DNA from 3 places in the Bacillus lumedeiriae genome. Region 1 is predicted to be linked to each of the others. Evidence: predicted binding sites of a transcription regulator. Region 1 holds the regulator's gene; each other region holds the start of a gene.

Region 1 (3,282 bases):
TTAAAATACTTCTGGAAACATCGCTAATGTAACCGATGTCAATTCCTAACCTCACATCTGATAAACACTGAGCTGCTTCTTTTGTTTCAATAATTCGGCTATTTGCTAATACACCATAAGAGCGGAATACTTTATCCTCCAAATGGATGGAAGACATGTTGATTAAAGCTTCTCTAGCTGATTTTTCATGAGCGACAATTTGATGAACGATACTTATCAAATCCTCTACTATATCCGCCTCTGACTTGCCAAGCGTCAACTGGTTAGATATTTGGAAAATGTTACCCAAAGCTTCACTGCCTTCTCCATATATTCCTCTGACCACAAAGCCAATTTGACTGATAGCAGGAATAATACGGTTGAGCTGCTTCGTTAAAACCAGCCCAGGCAAATGAATCATCACAGATGCCCGTAAACCCGTTCCGACATTTGTTGGACAGCTAGTTAAATATCCTCTCTGTTCATCAAAAGCATACTGAACATGGGCTTCGATGGCATCATCGAGATTATTGGCCTTTTCCAATGTTTCTTTGAGCTGTAAGCCCGGAGAAAGACACTGAATGCGAATATGATCTTCCTCGTTAATCATGATGCTGATGTCTTCATCTTCTGAAAGAAGAACGGCTCCATGTACAGTAGAATCAGCTAAGTATGGGCTTATTAAGTGTTTCTCTACTAGCACACGTTTCTGCAATGGAGACAAATTTTCCATCGTAAGCAATTCAAGCGAATATTCCTCTTGTACGCCTTCACTGATTTTTCTGCTCATCTCCTCTGCCTCATCAGATTTTAAGAATGAAGGAAAGCGATAATCAGCTAGATTTCTAGCAAGACGGACCCTTGAACTTAAAACAATATCACAATGAGGTCCCTCATTACTCATCCATGAACTGACAGCCTGATTAATAAACCTTTCTAGAGACATCACAACTCTCCTCCTTCAAAAAGCATTTTTTTTTCGAGAGAGCGGATTTGATCACGAATATCAGCTGCCAATTCAAATTCTTCTTGTACAATTGCTTGTTGAAGCCTTGTCTTTAATTCGGCTATTTCTTTTTTCAAATGAAGCGTGCCGCCCATTCTTTCTGGCATCTTCCCTCTGTGCATATTATTTCCATTTTGCAGTCTTTTTAGTATGGGGGCAAGTTGCTCTTGAAAAGCTTCGTAACAATGGGCGCATCCAAACTTTCCTTTATTAACAAATTGCTGAAAAGTTGTTTGACAGTTTTCACACTTTAAGACTTTCTGCTGCGGGTATTGAGTTGGTTTTGACGAAAATGGAGAATCAAGATTAAGTAAACCACCTAGTAAATTGCCAATAGAAAACTCTGGGTGATAAGAAAACATATATTTTTCACTTTTTTCCCTTGCACATTTGTCACATAAGTGAAATTCTGTCTTTTCGCCATTTAATGTTTTTGTAAAATGAAGTGAAGCCGGTCTTTCTTTACATTCCTGACAGATCAAAGCAAACCACCCCCCTTGTAATCATTTATATTTCAAAGCCATTAACATAGAAGTAATCATTCTCGCACGAAGTTCATCTCTATGAGGAAGATCAATATATAATACAGAACGATCAATTACGCTCATCATAAGTTTTGCTTCCCGATTTGAAATGACACCTTCTTCCATCAATCGATAAATTAAGTTTTCAGCAGCTGATTGCGAAACCTGATTTCCTACTAAAGAAACTAATTGCTCAATTAAATCAGATTGATCGTGTACTTTTACTTTTATAATGCGAATATAGCCGCCCCCTCCCCTTTTGCTTTCTACCATGTATCCTTTTTCAATAGTAAAGCGAGTATTAATTACATAATTAATCTGCGAGGGAACACATTGAAATTTTTCAGCTACTTCGTTTCTCTTAATTTCCACGATTTCGCTTCCACTCATCTCAAGAACTTTTTTTAAATAGTCCTCAATAATATCAGATATATTACGCATCAAACCTCCTCCATTTCTGACTTTGACTATATTTGACGTTAATTATACATGAAGGTACGAATCATTTGCAATTCTAATGTATGTACTTAATGATCATTTTTGACGCTTTTCAAGAAATTTAATCGTTCTAAAAATGATATTTCTATATTCCACTTGTTAAAGAAAAATAAACATAAAACAGAAATATTGATTAAGCATTTTCCGTATCCTGGGTAGAAAATTTTAATTGATACCTTAGTTAGGTCCAGTATATTAATTGAAACAAATAATTATAGCAATTCATTAGATTTACAGAACCTTGCGAACGAGAAAGCCCACTAAGGGCACTAGCCTGCCTTTAGGTGTGGGATGACAGTGAGGTTGAATCAGGCTTGTTTTCGGAGGTACCTGATTCTTATTTTTGGACATTAACTCTTCTTGAAACATGCGTTCTGTTGTCATTGTCTTATAGATGAAAAAAGAGGGAGAAGATGTTTGTCACGCATCCTTTTCAAACTTTCTTATCAGGAAACTTTATATGCGGAACTGAGAACGATACAGGGGGAAGCGGCTTCTATCGAGAATGACATCGTCTTATTTCTTCACCCATGGCAACTGGCTGAGTAAAACAGAGATTCAGTTCATTCAAAAACAAACGGACATTCTTCACTCGCAGACTGTTCAGGCAATTGCAGATAAAAAGACAAGAAACTGCGAAAAACGGACAAAAAAAGCCAAATATTTATGGGGAAAAAGGTTTATTATTGTACAAATCGTTTCCGAAGAAAAACGGACGTACATGGATTCCTCACCTCGCTAAAAAATCTTGAATTATGCAACTATGCGGAAGTTGTCTGGCGAAACGGGGCATACTGGTTTTGTTATTCCGTTCCTGTTCCTGAAAAAGACGTTTCCATTTATGACTTTTAAAACGGCAAGGACCGATCTAGGAGAGATTCATGCCGTCACGGCGGCGACGGAAGGCAAAACGCTGAAAAACTTGAGAAGAAAAATGGAAAGATGCAAGTGAAGAAGAGAAATTCACTTCTCAGGAGTTGTTTACCAAAGTTGCGCCTCTTCCCCTTCTTTGAAAGAAAGCAAGCGTGACGTTCGGAAAAAGAATCCCATGGCTTCGGCGGCGAGAATAGTCAAAGTCGAATAATGGCTTAATAAGCTGAGACATGTATCGACAGTTTATAGAAGAAATAGATAGCCTTCCGATCCTAGATAATAAAAAAGAACAGCATTTGCTGTTCTTTTCGTTTGCCTGGCAGCGTCCTACTCTCACAGGGGGAAGCCCCCAACTACCATCGGCGCTGAAGAGCTTAACTTCCGTGTTCGGTATGGGAACGG
Region 2 (3,282 bases), on a different contig from region 1:
AATTAATGAATCTCTTTGACTTGAACAGTAAAACGTTGGAACGGAAGAAAGGATTTATCACCTATTTAAAAGAAGCTGAAAAAATCACCGAGTTTTTAAATATTATAGGAGCTCATAATGCATTGCTTCGCTTCGAAGATGTTCGCATCGTCCGTGATATGCGCAATTCTGTTAACCGCCTCGTCAACTGTGAAACGGCAAATTTAAATAAGACGATCGGTGCGGCTGTGCGCCAAGTGGAAAATATTCGGCTGATCGAGTCATCAGTCGGCTTAGAGGTGCTGCCAGCGAAATTGCGTGAAATTGCCGAACTGCGTGTGGCTCATCAAGACGTTACGCTTAAAGAGCTTGGGGAAATGGTGTCAGGTTCGGCAATTAGTAAGTCAGGTATTAATCACCGCCTTCGTAAAATAGATGAAATAGCTGAGAAAATCCGGGCGAATGAACCGATTAATAAATAGGCTTTGTTAAACTAGCCTGTTGATTTCCGCTGGGGCGATTGCTTTCTGTTCCGAGCGATAATAGTCATTCACATAGCCAATAAATAAGAAAAGAGGAGAAAAGGATGATTGAAAAAACAACCAAAGTTCAACTGAAGACGGGGCTGCAAGCACGTCCGGCCGCGTTGTTTGTTCAGGAGGCAAATCGCTTTGCTTCAGAAATTCACCTTGAGAAAGAGGGGAAGAAAGTTAACGCGAAAAGCATTATGGGTATCATGAGCTTAGCGATTAACCGGGGGTGTACCGTCACACTGTCTATTGACGGCCGTGATGAAGAAGAAGCACTGGAAGCACTTGTTGATTTTATTGAAAAAGAAGAAAATTACTAATATCAATTAAAGGCTTTGTTAGACGTGCCTGTTGATTTCCGCTGGGGCGCTCACTTCAATCAACAATAGTTATTCACATAGCCAAATCAAAAAGAAGAGACCTTGCTTTAAGGCCTCTTCTTTTCATGTTTCTTTATTTTTTCTCTGGCAGTTCATTTCGAGTTAAGATTTTGTCGATCAAACCGTATTCAAGAGCGCGTTCAGCTGTCATAAAGTTATCGCGGTCTGTATCTCTAGCGATGACTTCAAGCGGCTGGCCTGTGCGGTCAGCAAGAATTTGGTTCAATTTATCACGAAGGAAAAGAATACGTTTCGCAGCAATTTCAATTTCCGTTGCTTGTCCTTGTGCTCCTCCCAGCGGCTGATGAATCATGACTTCACTGTTTGGAAGGGCATAGCGTTTGCCTTTCGTACCGGATGCCAGCAAGAAAGCACCCATGGAAGCAGCCATACCGATACAGATCGTCTGTACATCTGGCTTAATGAATTGGATCGTGTCATAAATGGCCATACCTGCAGTAATGCTTCCTCCTGGACTATTAATGTAAATAGAAATGTCCTTTTCAGGGTTTTCCGCTTCAAGGAAAAGCAGCTGAGACACAATGGAGTTAGCTACGTTGTCATCAATTCCACTGCCAAGCATAATAATGCGGTCTTTTAATAAACGTGAATAAATGTCATAAGCACGTTCTCCACGATTTGTTTGTTCAATAACTGTAGGGATTAAATTCATTTTTTCTCCTCCTTAAAGAATGAAATAATTGCTCATGCGGGAAAAATTATGTAGTAGTATCATACAATGATGGTCAATGAAGGTCAAATAATACGACTTATAATACCTAGATGGAAAAAGATTCTTCTACGATAGAATTCTATTATACCCAGTAAAACTCCTGCTAAACACCCGAACAAAATGTTTTCATTTGCATTTTTTAAATATCACTATTGCTTTTTCTCTGTTCTTCCTTTATAATTTTGAAATGTACTGATTAAGCCCTCGTGGTGCAACGGATAGCACGTGAGATTCCGGTTCTTAAGATGTGGGTTCGATTCCTGCCGAGGGCGTCATGAAGTGTTGATATGACAGTGTTTTTATGAATGTTTATTCGTAGAAACACTGTTTTTTTGTGCAAAAAAATTAACCGCGAATCACGCCAAGTATGATACTAAATGACTGCTTACAAGTAGTATAGGGAGACTTTCTTACTTTTTTGATAAAGTTTACACGATGATTTTTCACCGATTTGATTGTATTGAAAGACGCGAGGACTCCTGCGGGGAAAGCGAAGCTCCTGAACGGAAATCAACGGACAAGTTTAAAGAGCCAAGCAAAGGGATATCAATTAATTTGCGTGCCAATTTAAGGTGTTTATGTAATTGGCGGGTAAGCGATTTGTATAACACGCACGTTACCCACAAAAAACTGCAGGAACACTATTCTTTACATTTTCATACTATATATAAGACGTGAGGCAGCACCTTGCGTCACATGGGACTGGTCTTTTGCAGTCGGGACTGACTTCTTATAGTCAGTCTTTTTTTTGATATATTATTTATAAGGCTCCTCCTTTATTTGCGGGGAGGTTGAAAAATTGTAAATTTTCATTCTCAAATTTCTTTCCTGTTGTATAATAGAATAGGGAGGGGGAGAGAAATTTGAATATGCATTTGAAGCCGGGCCTTTGGCAGCAGCAGACAATGAAGCTTGCAATGACACAAGAGTTAACACAGGCAATTGCTTTGCTGCAATACTCTGCCCAAGAGTTAGTGGAATTTTTAGAATCAAAGACGATGGAGAACCCATTTATTCAGCTTGATACGTCTGAAATGAAAGCGCTTCAGCTGAAGGAGAAGGCAGGAACACGTAAAGGGAAATTAGAAAAGAAAGACGATAAAAACTGGGTGGAGCATTTGGCTGATCACTCCCAGACATTAACAGACTATTTAAGAATGCAACTTTCGTTGATTCCAATGAGCTCTGATCAAAAGAGAATACTCGATTTTTTATTATATAATATGGATGAGAACGGCTATATGTCGATTACGGTGGAAGAAGCAGCAAGCATGTGCCGCTGTCAAGAGGAAGAGGCGGCCAAGATCCTTGGGATGATTCGGGATTTAGAGCCTGCCGGTGTCGGGGCTATGAATTTGCAAGATTGTCTGCTTTTACAGCTTGAACGAATGAAAGGGGTGCCGGCGCTCGTTCCAGTCATTATTCAAGACCATTTCATTGCATTTGCTGAAAAGAACTGGCGGTCGGTTGCGAAGAAATTAAATGTCCAGATAAAAGAAATTCAGGAAGCAGCTGATTTTATCCAAAAGCTGAATCCGAAGCCAGGAGCCCGTTTTCATTATGAACAGCCGACATATGTTCGGCCGGATTTGACGGTCACCTTAAAAGATGATTCCATTGAGGTGCACCTGCTGGAAGACGAGATGCCGAAAATTGTTTT
Region 3 (3,282 bases), on a different contig from region 1:
TAAATGATCGCGGATAAGGGGAGCTGTTTCCTCTGTCGCATGAATGAGCATGCACGTAGGATCATGAATAAGCATCTGCCGCAAATCTCCAGTAGTGACAGCAGGATTTCCCATACTAAATAGATTAATGAGCTTTTCGTCGTGGTAATGAAAGTATAGATCGTCTTGTACTTCAGCAACGATATTATGAAAGTTAAAATCATGGCACGCTTCCACAACTTCCGCAGCTGTTTTCATATCCATTGGCTCATGATATATCCCCCAGCTATTGTTTCGCGGGTGATGAACAAAAGCACCATTGAAATTCACCATTGGTGTTGTTAATTCAAGTTCACGGTAATAGATTCCGCTCGAGCGATAAGGACGGCCTGTAGCGATCATCACTTCATGCCCTTGTTCCCTCGCTTTTGCTAATACTTGTTTCGTACGAGGAGAGATTTTTTTATCATCTGTAAGCAGCGTTCCATCCAGATCGACTACAATTAAATGCTTTTCAGCCATAGACTGCAACACTCCTTTTCATAGTTTCCCTGTTACAAGTGTACGCCTAACTAGATACATATGTCCAATGAAGCACGAATATTTACATAAAGTTTACTTATTTGCCCGAAAATAAGTGTTCAAGCTGATAAATAATGCGTCACTTTGTTATCATAAGGAATAACACATAGTTAGAAGGAGGAAAAAAGCATGGATCAGGATTTAAAAGAAAATATTTTAGGGGCGCTGGAACAAGTGATTGACCCGGAACTGGGCATTGATATTGTCAACCTTGGTCTCGTTTATGATGTAGACATGGATGAAGAAGGGAAAACGAAAGTCACAATGACGTTAACGTCGATGGGATGCCCGCTTGCCGGCGTGATCGTGGATCAGGTAAGAGCAGCCCTTGCAGATATTCCAGAAGTAAAGGAAGTAGAAGTGGATATCGTTTGGAATCCACCGTGGTCACGAGACAAAATGTCCCGCTACGCAAAAATTGCCCTTGGCATCCAATAATTAAAAAAGCATCGGCGATGTGCCGATGCTTTTTTTAATGGCAGGGAAGTAGTGAACAAGTGGGCGAAATGATAAACAAAACCTCGAAAATGTGAATAACACGATCAAGGTCGTGAATAACTCTCATCTAATCTACTAAACTAGATTATTGATTAAAGGAAAATTAATACAAGCGGTCCAACGATAAAGCAGTAAATTGCAAAGTATTTTAAGTTTCCTTGAGCCATGATATTCATGAACCATTTTAATGAGACATAAGACATGATAAATGATCCAATAAACGCTAAAGTGTACGGGATCGCCAGCTGCTTCAGGTTGGGATCACTTAGAATGTCTGAGAAACTTAAAACCATGCCGCCGACGCTGACAGGAATAAATAGCAGAAAAGAGAAGCGGAGGGCGGTTTCCTGTTTCATGCCAAGCCCCATCGCAGCAACAATCGTTGCCCCAGAACGGCTGATTCCCGGGATGAGAGCGACTGCTTGGGCACAGCCGATAATGATGGCATCACTTAATTTCATGTCACCGTCATTTTTGCGGCCTCTTAAATTACGAATGGTCCAAAGAGCGATTCCGGTAATAATAAGTGTAATCGCAACTGTGCGGACAGAAGACAGCTGACCTTCAATAAAATCACCAAACACGACACCAATGACTCCCGCAGGAATCGTTGCGATGATTAAGTATACAATAAACATAAACTCGGACCGATCTTCTGGATTTCGGTCTTTTACATAATTCAATCCATTTACAGCGAGATGCATAATATCAGCACGATAAATAGCCAGTACTGCGAGCAGCGACGCAGAGTTAACAAGCAGTTCGAAAGACAGTCCTTGAATTTCAATACCGAAGAAATGTTTAGCAATTTGCAAATGACCGCTTGAAGAAATAGGAATCGGCTCCGTAAAACCCTGAAACAAGCCTAAAAATAAGTATTTTAGCAGTAAATAAGCGTTTTCCACTATAAAATCCCCCACTGATAAAAGTTTCATTTTATAATGTAGCACGTTCGGGTAAGAAAGTATAAAGATATCCTTTTTACGTTTACAATGTCGTATCGCTTTACAATTTGCCCTACAAGGAAATATAATCTAATCAAAGGTCAATAAAGGTCAAAGGAGGGTGGAAAGTGATATGGATATCGAACGGATGACGCTGTCGGTGCAGGAAGCGCTGGCGCAAGCACAAGAAACAGCGGAAGAAAATAAACATACAGAAATTGATCTTGTCCATTTTCTACTGGCACTTGCCGGCCGGACAGACAGTTTAATGGCGCGGATCATTGAACGAGCAGGCAGCAGTAATACACGCTGGCTTGCCTTTCTTCAGGAAGAGCTGACAAAGAAGCCGTCCATTTCTGGAGAAGGAGTGAAATACGGAGCCTATGTTGCGGCTGCTTTGCAAACTGTACTAAATCAAGCAGATCAAATTCGGGAGAGATGGGAAGATGACTATCTTTCTGTCGAACATATTATGTCTGCCTTATCAGAGACAAATGATTACGAAATCAAAAGGTTTTTAGAAAAAGAACAACTGACAACAGCCAAAATAAATGAAGCCATTAAAGAAATAAGGGGGAATCAAAAAGTGACATCACAGCAGCCAGAAGCAAGCTATGAAGCATTAACGAAATATGGCCGTGATTTAGTGGAAGAGGTTCGTTCAGGGAAGGTTGATCCTGTTATTGGCCGCGACAATGAAATCCGTCATGTTATTCGTATCCTTTCTCGAAAAACGAAAAATAATCCGGTGCTGATCGGGGAGCCGGGTGTCGGGAAAACAGCAATTGTTGAAGGACTTGCGCAGAGAATTGTCCGCAAAGATGTACCGGAAGGATTGAAAGATAAAACGATTTTTGCGTTAGATATGAGCGCTCTCATTGCTGGAGCGAAATTCCGCGGAGAATTTGAGGAAAGACTGAAAGCTGTGTTGAACGAAATTAAAAAAAGTGATGGCAGGATTCTATTATTCATTGATGAACTGCATACGATCGTCGGGGCGGGAAAAACAGAGGGAGCGATGGACGCAGGCAATATGCTGAAGCCGATGCTTGCCCGCGGGGAACTGCACTGTATCGGGGCAACAACACTCGAAGAACACCGTAAATATATCGAAAAAGATCCGGCATTAGAGCGCCGCTTCCAGCAAGTGCTCGTTCAGGAGCCGACAACAGAAGATACGATTTCCATTTTGCGCGGATTAAAAGAACGGTTTGAAATTCACCACGGGGTGAAAATTCATGATCGGGCGATCGTAGCGGCAGCGACACTGTCCAATCGA

The links. Region 1 encodes CtsR, which represses protease genes until heat stress. Its sites were predicted from a motif close to ATGGTCAATAAAGGTCAAACA; they were not measured.
Region 2: the regulator CtsR is predicted to act here: its motif matches at 1,632-1,652, upstream of clpP (ATP-dependent Clp endopeptidase proteolytic subunit ClpP).
Region 3: the regulator CtsR is predicted to act here: its motif matches at 2,101-2,121, upstream of clpB (ATP-dependent chaperone ClpB).

The regions. Positions count from the first base shown of each region.
Region 1 covers NZ_JAUIYO010000016.1:37-3,318, reverse strand. The annotation lists gene QYG89_RS14355 (protein arginine kinase) at 1-925, opposite strand, end outside; gene QYG89_RS14350 (UvrB/UvrC motif-containing protein) at 925-1,467, opposite strand; gene QYG89_RS14345 (CtsR family transcriptional regulator) at 1,489-1,953, opposite strand; gene QYG89_RS14340 (hypothetical protein) at 2,513-2,749, shown strand; rRNA gene rrf (5S ribosomal RNA) at 3,195-3,282, opposite strand, start outside.
Region 2 covers NZ_JAUIYO010000003.1:180,042-183,323, reverse strand. The annotation lists gene whiA (DNA-binding protein WhiA) at 1-461, shown strand, start outside; gene QYG89_RS07100 (HPr family phosphocarrier protein) at 566-829, shown strand; gene clpP (ATP-dependent Clp endopeptidase proteolytic subunit ClpP) at 963-1,562, opposite strand; tRNA gene QYG89_RS07090 (tRNA-Arg) at 1,823-1,894, shown strand; gene rpoN (RNA polymerase factor sigma-54) at 2,492-3,282, shown strand, end outside.
Region 3 covers NZ_JAUIYO010000005.1:97,113-100,394, reverse strand. The annotation lists gene QYG89_RS09150 (Cof-type HAD-IIB family hydrolase) at 1-501, opposite strand, end outside; gene QYG89_RS09145 (metal-sulfur cluster assembly factor) at 691-999, shown strand; gene QYG89_RS09140 (undecaprenyl-diphosphate phosphatase) at 1,152-1,964, opposite strand; gene clpB (ATP-dependent chaperone ClpB) at 2,137-3,282, shown strand, end outside.